Regions from separate parts of the Streptomyces sp. 3330 genome, predicted to be linked through region 1. Evidence: riboswitches for the same ligand, from Rfam matches in the RefSeq annotation. Region 1 holds a riboswitch; the other holds the start of a gene.
The links. Region 1 has a riboswitch for thiamine pyrophosphate ahead of thiO (glycine oxidase ThiO). Riboswitches for the same ligand answer to the same signal wherever they lie in the genome.
Positions count from the first base shown of each region.

Region 2: linked by a shared signal. The riboswitch ahead of thiC (phosphomethylpyrimidine synthase ThiC) and the one ahead of thiO (glycine oxidase ThiO) in region 1 are both predicted to bind thiamine pyrophosphate.

Region 1 covers NZ_JAVDVA010000001.1:12,205-16,979, forward strand. The annotation lists gene J2X68_RS00060 (Rv2175c family DNA-binding protein) at 1-23, opposite strand, end outside; gene J2X68_RS00065 (FAD-dependent oxidoreductase) at 83-1,330, opposite strand; gene J2X68_RS00070 (hypothetical protein) at 1,363-1,713, opposite strand; TPP riboswitch at 1,766-1,876, shown strand; gene thiO (glycine oxidase ThiO) at 1,874-3,040, shown strand; gene thiS (sulfur carrier protein ThiS) at 3,109-3,309, shown strand; gene J2X68_RS00085 (thiazole synthase) at 3,313-4,107, shown strand; gene pknB (Stk1 family PASTA domain-containing Ser/Thr kinase) at 4,246-4,775, shown strand, end outside.
Region 2 covers NZ_JAVDVA010000010.1:93,043-97,817, reverse strand. The annotation lists gene thiC (phosphomethylpyrimidine synthase ThiC) at 1-1,443, opposite strand, end outside; TPP riboswitch at 1,436-1,625, opposite strand; gene J2X68_RS18590 (YibE/F family protein) at 2,496-3,797, shown strand; gene J2X68_RS18585 (SsgA family sporulation/cell division regulator) at 3,972-4,418, opposite strand; gene J2X68_RS18580 (IclR family transcriptional regulator C-terminal domain-containing protein) at 4,519-4,775, opposite strand, start outside.

The DNA of each region.
Region 1 (4,775 bases):
GTCTTTGCGTCAATCTCGGTCACGGGAACAAGCCTGCCATCTGCCGCTGACAGTCGGAAACCGGGCCGGTCCGACCAGGCGGTCAGACCGCCGCCGTCGCGGCCTTCAGGGGCCTCGCCGGGTCCGCGAGGAGCCGTGGGTTCATGGGTGTGCCCGCCTGGATCAGCCGCTTTCCCTGGGCGAGGTCGCGCGCCCGGCCCACGGCCAGCAGGGCGACCAGCCGGTCGTCGCGCAGCCAGCACACCGACCAGGCCGGTCCCGCCGGGTCGCCGCGCCACAGGACGCGGTCGGCGTCGGCATGGTGTCCGGCGTACTGGACGAAGCGGCCGAACTGCTCGGACCAGAAGTACGGGACCGGGTCGTAGACGGCCAGGGGTTCGTCGGTGGCGGCGCCGACGATGTTCGCCGCGACCGTGCGCGGTCCCTGGAGGGCGTTGTCCCAGTGGTGCACGAGGAGTCGCTCGCCGTACCGGCCCGAGGGGAAGGAGGCGCAGTCGCCGACCGCGTACACATCGGGCACCGAGGTCCGCAGCTGGGCGTCGGCCACGACCTCGCCGTGGGCGCCGAGCGTGACGCCGGAGCCGGCCAGCCAGGCGGTGGCGGGGCGGGCGCCGATGCCCACGACGACGGCGCCGGCGGGCAGCCGGGTGCCGTCGTCCAGGACGACCGCACCGGGCTCGACGCGCTCCACGCGCGCGCGGGTGCGCAGATCGACGCCGCTGTCGGCGTACCAGGCGGCCATGGGGGCGGCGACCTCGGCGGGCAGCGCCCCGGCCAGCGGCCGGTCGGCGGCCTCGACCACGGTGACCGCGCAGCCGGCCTCGCGCGCGGCCGTGGCGAACTCGGCGCCGATCCAGCCGGCGCCGACGACCACGACGTCGTGCTGCCGGGCGAGCACGGGCCGCAGCCGCTCGGCGTCGTCCAGGGTGCGCAGCAGATGCACGCCGGGCACGCCCTCGGCGCCGGGCAGCCGGATCGGTTCGGCGCCGGTGGCGAGGACCAGCACGTCGTAGGGGACGGGTCCGGCCTCGGTGTCCAGCTCGTGGTCGGCGGGGCGCAGGCCGTCGACCTCGCGGCCGAGCACCAGCTCGATGCCGAGGCCCTCGAAGTCGACGTCGAAGGCGGAGCCCTCGGCGTTGCCGAGCAGGACGGCCTTGGACAGCGGGGGCCGGTCGTAGGGCTGGTGGGGCTCCGCTCCGATCAGCGTCACCGTGCCGTCGAAGCCCTGTTCCCGCAGCGCCACGGCCGTCTGCACCCCGGCCATGCCCGCGCCGACGACCACCACGCGCCGTCCGGCCGGGCCGCCCTGTTCCTGCCTCTGCTCGCTCACCTGATCACCTTAGGCGGCTGACGAAACGTCAGTCAGCCGTCGTGCGTCGTGACCTGCTCCACAACGCTGGTGCCGCTGCCCTCCTGCGACTCCCACGCCCAGCTCTCCTCGAGCCGCACCCGTCCGTCCGCGAGCTCCACGACCGTCGAGACGCAGCGCCCCGAGGACGTCGTCCCGTCGTGCTTGAGCTGTACGTACCGGAAGTCGAGCCGGTCTCCTTCGCGGGTACCCACCAGATGCCCGCGTACGACGTCGCCGCCGGCGTACTCCGCCCAGATCGCGCCGCCGCGTTCGTGGTACGTGAAGCGGGTGCGGGTGCCGACCTGGCCCGGGGCCTGGTCGGCGACGGGCGCGAGGACGAGGCCGTCCAACGAGCGGGGCATGACGAAAGGCTCCCTTACAGAGGCGCCGGAGCACGGGCTAGGGTGGCCAACGTAGAGCACACGCGGGAGTCCGGACGCACCGGGCTGAGAGGGAGGCTGGCGGCCTCCGACCGTCGAACCTGATCCGGGTCATGCCGGCGAAGGGAGGGGCTGGACGCCCATGTCGTCTTCACGTACGTCAGACGTCCTCGTCATCGGGGGCGGGATCATCGGCCTGGTCACGGCCTGGCGGGCCGCGCAGCGGGGCTTCGCCACGGCGGTCCTCGACCCGGCACCGGGCGGCGGGGCCGCCCAGGTGGCGGCCGGGATGCTGGCCGCCGTCACGGAACTGCACCACGGCGAGCAGACCCTGCTCGGCCTCAACCTGGCCTCCGCCCGCCGCTATCCGGACTTCGCGGCCGAGCTGACGGAGCTGACCGGGCACGATCTGGGCTACCGGCGCTGCGGCACGCTCGCGGTCGCGCTGGACTCCGACGACCGCGCCCATCTGCGGGAACTGCACGCCCTTCAGCAGCAGTCGGGGCTGGAGTCGGAGTGGCTGTCCGGGCGCGAGTGCCGGCGTCTGGAGCCGCTGCTGGCACCGGGGGTGCGGGGCGGGCTGCGGGTCGACGGCGACCACCAGATCGACCCGCGGCGGCTGACCGGGGCGCTGGTGGCCGCGTGCGAGCGGGCCGGGGTGGTCTTCCACCGGGCGCGGGCCGAGCGGCTGTCGGTCGCGGGCGGGCGCGCCACCGGGGCCGTCACGGCGGACGGCACGGCCCTGGAGGCGGGGCAGGTGGTGCTCGCGGGCGGCAGCCTGAGCGGACGGCTCGCGGGGGTGCCGCAGGACGTCCTGCCTCCCGTGCGGCCGGTGAAGGGCCAGGTGCTGCGGCTGGCCGTGCCGCCGCGGTACGCCCCGTTCCTGAGCCGGACCGTGCGGGCCGTGGTGCGCGGCAGCCAGGTCTACCTCGTCCCCCGGGAGAACGGCGAGCTGGTCGTCGGCGCGACCAGCGAGGAGCTGGGCTGGGACACCACGGTGACGGCGGGGGGCGTGTACGAGTTGCTGCGCGACGCCCATGAGCTGGTCCCGGGGATCACCGAGCTGCCGCTCACGGAGACGCGCGCGGGGCTGCGGCCCGGCTCCCCGGACAACGCGCCGCTGCTCGGGCCGACGGACCTCGCCGGGCTGCTGCTGGCCACCGGCCACTACCGCAACGGCGTGCTGCTGACGCCGGTGACGGGTGACGCGATGGCGCACGCCCTGGCCACCGGGGAGCTCCCGGACGAGGCCCGCCCCTTCACACCCCGGCGCTTCGGCGCCGCCGCACTCTCGGAGCAGCCCGCATGAACGCCCAGGGGAACACGCAGGAGAACACCCGGGACGACGGCCCGCGGCACGTCCGGGTGGACGCCCACGTGCACGTCTCGGTGAACGGGGAGCGGCGCGAGTTCGCCGCCGGCACGGCCCTCGACAGCGTCGTACGGTCCCTGACGCCGGCGCCCTCCGGGGTGGCCGCCGCGCTCAACGAGACCGTCGTCCCGCGCGCGCAGTGGCCGTCCACGGCACTGCGCGACGGTGACCGGGTGGAAGTGCTCACCGCGGTGCAGGGGGGCTGAGCCATGGCCGACGATCCCTTCGTCCTCGGCGGCAGGTCCTTCTCGTCCCGGCTGATCATGGGCACGGGGGGTGCGCCCAGCCTGGACGTGCTGGAGCGGGCGCTGGTGGCGTCCGGGACCGAGCTGACCACGGTCGCGATGCGCCGGGTGGACCCCTCGGTGCACGGTTCCGTGCTGTCGGTGCTGGAGCGGCTCGGCATCCGGGTGCTGCCGAACACGGCGGGCTGTTTCACCGCCGGGGAGGCCGTGCTGACCGCCCGGCTGGCGCGGGAGGCGCTGGGCACCGATCTGATCAAGCTGGAGGTCATCGCCGACGAGCGCACCCTGCTGCCGGACCCGATCGAGCTGCTGGAGGCGGCGGAGACGCTGGTGGACGACGGCTTCACGGTGCTGCCGTACACGAACGACGATCCGGTCCTGGCCCGGAAGCTGGAGGACGTGGGCTGCGCGGCGGTGATGCCGCTGGGCTCGCCGATCGGCTCCGGTCTGGGCATCCGCAACCCGCACAACTTCCAGCTGATCGTCGAGCACGCGCGCGTGCCGGTGATCCTGGACGCGGGCGCGGGCACCGCGTCGGACGTGGCACTGGCGATGGAGCTGGGGTGTGCGGGGGTGATGCTGGCGTCGGCGGTGACGCGGGCGAGGGAGCCCGAGCGGATGGCGTCGGCCATGCGGGCCGGCGTCGAGGCGGGAAGGCTGGCCCGGCTGGCCGGACGGATGCCGCCCCGGTACTTCGCGCAGGCGTCCTCGCCGGTGGAGGGCCGGGCCGTGCTGGACCCCGAGCGCCCGGCGTTCTGACCGCCCGCGCGGCTACCGTCCGGTCTTCGGATACGGGGGTCGCGGGACCCGTGGGTTGCGTCACAGGTCGGCTCCAGTCGCGCTGCGATCCCGGCGGAACCGGCGGAGGTGTCAGCGGCGGCTCGTAGACTCACCTGCGTGGACACGACCCTTCAGGACCCTCTGGTCGGGCAACTGCTCGACGGCCGGTATCGCGTAGAGGCGCGGATCGCGGTCGGCGGGATGGCCACGGTCTACCGGGCCGTGGACACCCGCCTGGACCGCGTGCTCGCGCTCAAGGTGATGCACCCGGCGCTCGCCGCCGACGGGGCGTTCGTCGATCGGTTCATCCGGGAGGCGAAGTCGGTCGCCCGGCTCGCGCACCCGAATGTCGTCCAGGTGTTCGATCAGGGCGCCGACGGGTCGTACGTCTATCTGGCCATGGAGTACATCGCCGGCTGCACGCTGCGTGACGTGCTGCGGGAGCGCGGCGCGCTCCAGCCGCGAGCCGCGCTCGACATCCTGGAGCCCGTGCTGGCCGCGCTCGGCGCCGCGCACCGGGCCGGGTTCGTGCACCGGGACATGAAGCCCGAGAACGTGCTGATAGGGGACGACGGGCGGGTCAAGGTCGCGGACTTCGGTCTGGTGCGGTCCGTCGACACGGTGACCAGCACCACGGGGGCCGTGCT
Region 2 (4,775 bases), on a different contig from region 1:
CTTGACGTCGTCGCGGTTGGGCAGGCCCAGGTGTTCCTTGGGCGTGACGTAGCAGAGCATGGCCGTGCCCCACCAGGCGATCATCGCGGCGCCGATGCCGGAGGTGATGTGGTCGTACGCCGGCGCGACGTCCGTCGTCAGTGGGCCGAGCGTATAGAACGGAGCTTCATCACAGATCTCCTGCTGAAGGTCGATGTTCTCCTTGATCTTGTGCATCGGGACGTGTCCCGGGCCCTCGATCATCGTCTGAACATGGAAACGCTTCGCGATCCGGTTGAGTTCCCCGAGGGTCCTCAACTCCGCGAACTGCGCCGCGTCGTTGGCGTCCGCGATGGAGCCCGGACGCAACCCGTCGCCCAGCGAGTACGTGACGTCGTAGGCGGCGAGGATCTCGCAGAGTTCCTCGAAGTTCTCGTAGAGGAACGACTCCTTGTGGTGGGCGAGGCACCAGGCCGCCATGATCGAGCCGCCCCGCGACACGATGCCGGTCTTGCGATGGGCCGTGAGCGGGACGTACGGCAGGCGGACGCCGGCGTGGACCGTCATGTAGTCCACGCCCTGCTCGGCCTGCTCGATGACGGTGTCCTTGTAGATCTCCCAGGTCAGTTCCTCGGCCCGGCCGTCGACCTTCTCCAGCGCCTGGTACAGCGGCACCGTGCCGATGGGGACGGGGGAGTTGCGCAGCACCCACTCACGGGTCGTGTGGATGTTGCGGCCGGTCGAGAGGTCCATGACCGTGTCGGCACCCCAACGGGTCGCCCAGGTCATCTTGTCGACCTCCTCCTCGATGGAGGACGTCACCGCCGAGTTGCCGATGTTGGCGTTGACCTTCACCAGGAACCGCTTGCCGATGATCATCGGCTCGATCTCCGGGTGGTTGACGTTGGCCGGCAGGACGGCGCGGCCCGCCGCGATCTCCTCGCGGACGACCTCGGGAGAAACGTTCTCCCGGATGGCCACGAACTCCATCTCGGGTGTGATCTCCCCCCGGCGCGCATACGCGAGCTGGGTGACCGCCTCGCCGTCCCGCCCGCGGCGCGGCAGGCGCGGCCGCCCCGGGAAGACGGCGTCGAGGTTACGCAGACCGCCGCGCGGTGAGGTGTGCTTGATGCCGTCGTCCTCGGGGCGCACCGGCCGGCCGGCGTACTCCTCGGTGTCGCCGCGGGCGATGATCCAGTTCTCGCGCAGGGGCGACAGGCCCCTGCGGACGTCGGTCTCGACGAGCGGATCGGTGTACGGGCCGGAGGTGTCGTACAGGGTGACCGACTGCCCGTTGGTGAGATGCACCTGACGAACCGGCACACGTAGATCGGGGCGAGCGCCCTCGACGTACCCCTTGTGCCAGCCGATGGACTTCCCGGCCTCCGTGTCGTTCCCGTCGACCGTGCTGTCGCTGGTCGCGTTCTGCGTGAAGGCAGGCGTGCGTGCGTCCTTGTTGGTCATGAGACCTACTCCCTACGCCGGCATTACCCGGTAACAGGTTCGGCGGTCGACGCAGCGGCTACCGCCTGCCGACGTTTCATGTGAAACATCACTCGATTCGAGAGACGTTCCACGTGAAACATCGCGAAGACGGAGGTCAGCGCCCTCTCAGCCCGGTGCTCCGAGCTCCCGCGTGTGCAAAGGTTGGCTCCACGCTAGCGTCCTTTCTGGCGCGGTGAACAGAGGGCCCCTGTCGTTCTTGCGATGATCGGTCGGTGACCACGACACACCAGCCCCCGTATCCGCCGCCCGAGCCGCCCCGCCGACCGGGCGCCGCCGGTGGTCCCGGCAATGGCTCCGGAATCGGTTCTGGAAGCGGTTCCGAAAGCGGCCCCAGAGGCGACCGTGACTTCAACAGCGGTCACGACCAGCCCCGTAACCCCGACCGTGGGCCGGGCTACGCCGGTGGGCTCGGCGGACTGCGACGCGTCGGCACCGCCGGCACCGTCGGCACCCCCAGCGGTCAGGCACCCGGCTCGAGCGAACGCCCGCGCCCCGGGGCAGGGCCCGTGCCCGGTAGCGGACATCAGGACGGGCAGGGGCAGGGATACGGAAGCAGCGGGCAGGGGCAGGGGCAGGGGGCCGGGACCGACCCGGGTTACGGGAACAGCCAGGGATACGGAGACGGCCGGGGCTACTCGGACGGACCCGCCCTTCGCCAGGAGTACGGCCCTGACCGCGGTTCCGGCCCTCGTCCTGGCCCTGGCCCGCGTCCTGACTCGTTCCCTCACCCTGAACGTGGACCCGGCTCCGGCTCTGCTCCCGTCCCTGGTCCAGGCTTTGGTGACGGATACGACGCTGCCCACGAACACCGTCATGGGCACGGTCACGACGGTGGCGCCGGGAGCGGCACCGGCGGGGGCCACGGCGGCGGTCACGGCCACGGTCCGGGTGACGGACCTGGTCATGGTCCGGGCGACGGGCCCGCACCCGGTTCGGACTCCGGATCCGGCTCTGACGGCGGGCACGGGCACTCCCACGGGCACAGTCACAGCCACGGCCCTGCCGCCCCGGTGTCCCAGCACCTGCGCAAGGTCATCGCGGCCATCCTCATCCCGTTCGGGGCCGCGGTACTGGTGGGACTCGTGGTGCTGTGGCCCGGGGGAGCCCCGGCGCACGAGCGCACCGGAGTCGGCTTCGACCGGCAGACCCAGCAGGCCACGGTCACCAAGGTCGTGAGCGTGAGCTGCGCGTCGGTCAACGCCTCGGGCGACACCCCCACCGGCGACACCTCCACCGCCGAGGGCTCCTCCGCGCAGCAGCAGGCGAGCGGTACCTGCAAGCGCGCCACGATCCGGGTGGACACGGGCGACGACAAGGGCCGTACGTTCACCGAGATCGTCCAGCCCGACCAGACACGGCAGTTGGAGCAGGGCGAGAAGGTCGTGGTGGCCTACGAACCCTCCGCGCCGAAGGACCTCCAGTACTCGGTCACCGACGTGAACCGTCGCATTCCCATGGCGGTCCTGGCCATCATCTTCGCGGTCGCCGTCGTGGTCGTCGGGCGGCTGAGGGGCGTCATGGCGCTGGTCGCGCTGGCCATCAGCTTCATGGTGCTGAACTTCTTCGTCCTGCCCGCGATCCTCCAGGGGTCGAACCCGCTGGTCGTGGCGGTGGTGGGGTCGAGCGCCATCATGCTGATCGCGCTGTACCTCTGTCACGGGCTCTCGGCCCGCACCTCCGTCGCGGTGCTCGGCACGCTGATCTCGCTGCTGCTGATCGGCGTCCTCGGCTCGCTGTTCATCGACTGGGCCGCGCTCACCGGGAACACGGACGACAACACCGGTCTGATCCACGGCCTGTACCCGTCGATCGACATGAGCGGTCTGCTGCTGGCCGGCATCATCATCGGCTCTCTCGGCGTGCTCGACGACGTGACGGTCACGCAGACCTCGGCGGTCTGGGAGCTGCACGAGGCCAACCCCGCGATGGGCTGGCGGGGTCTGTACCGGGCCGGCATCCGCATCGGCCGCGACCACATCGCGTCCGTGGTCAACACGCTCGTCCTCGCCTACGCCGGTGCCGCGCTGCCGCTGCTGCTGCTCTTCTCGATCGCGCAGAGCAGTGTGGGCGCGGTCGCCAACAGCGAACTGGTCGCCGAGGAGATCGTCCGCACCCTGGTGGGCTCGATCGGTCTGGTCGCCTCCGTGCCCGTCACGACGGCCCTGGCGGCCCTGGTGGTCTCCGCCGACCGGCCGGGGTCAGGAAAGGCACCCGTGACGGCTCAGGAAGCCGTCCCAGCGGCCTCGGCGGGGGCCGCGGTCGCGGGCAGCGCACCGGCCCGGGGCGGACGGGGCAGGCGGCGCAAGCGCTGAAGGGGAGGACGCCCGGGTGGCGCCCGCGCGGGCCGACTCGGGCGCACGCCTCACCTCTCCCGGCAAGGCCGTGGCGCGCCCGCCCCACCCCATGAAGAAGCGTTACTGCACACCAGTGACCGCGCCGAAGCATCCACCGCCGCGCGTTTCGCCACCGCTCGCTTCCCGTGCATGTCAGCCGGCGCTCTGTTCCTCCGCCAGGATCCGGTCCAACGCCTCGTCCAGATGCGCGTCGAAATCGGCGAGAGCACCCTCCTGGCCCAAGGGGACCAGCTTGTCGGTGCGGTCGAGGAACGCCACGAGCGGGGCTGTCGAGGAGCGGAACAGCGCCTGGTCGCCGCCGACCTGAAGCCGGATCAGAACCTCCCCCAGCACATCGGGATCCACCGGCGAGACACGGACGTCCCCTTCGCCGCACGGTCTGCCCACCCCGTCGATGAGCAGCTCGCGCCCGAAAGCCCAGGTCACCGGGGCATCACCGGGCAGATGGAAGGTGAGGCGCACGGCGTAGGGATCGCACGACTCGTAACCCAGCTCCACCGGAATGCGGAACGAGAGCTCCTCGGACACGAGGAAGCTCATCATGACCTCTGCCTGTACTGCCTGTACGGACTCGCGCATCGCCTTACCCCGTCATTTGCCGCCGACTGGCCGGGAATGGACCTTCTGACACTGCACGCATCTTGCTGAACGTGCACAACAGATCACAAGGAGTGAGTTTTCAGATACTGATAGAGATCGCCAGCGATCCCAGCAGCCGGCCGATCTCGCTCTGTAGTTGCCGAGCCGCCGGCAGCAGACGGTCGGCGTGATGGGCGGGCAGGGAGATCGCCATCGTGGACGCCGTGGTGCCCACGGTGATCGGGACGGCGGCGCACACCGTGCCCAGCGCGTACTCCTGCCGCTCGACGACCGGTTCCATCCGCCGCATCCGCTCCAGGCGTCGCAACAGAGCGTGATTGTCACGCACGGTGTACG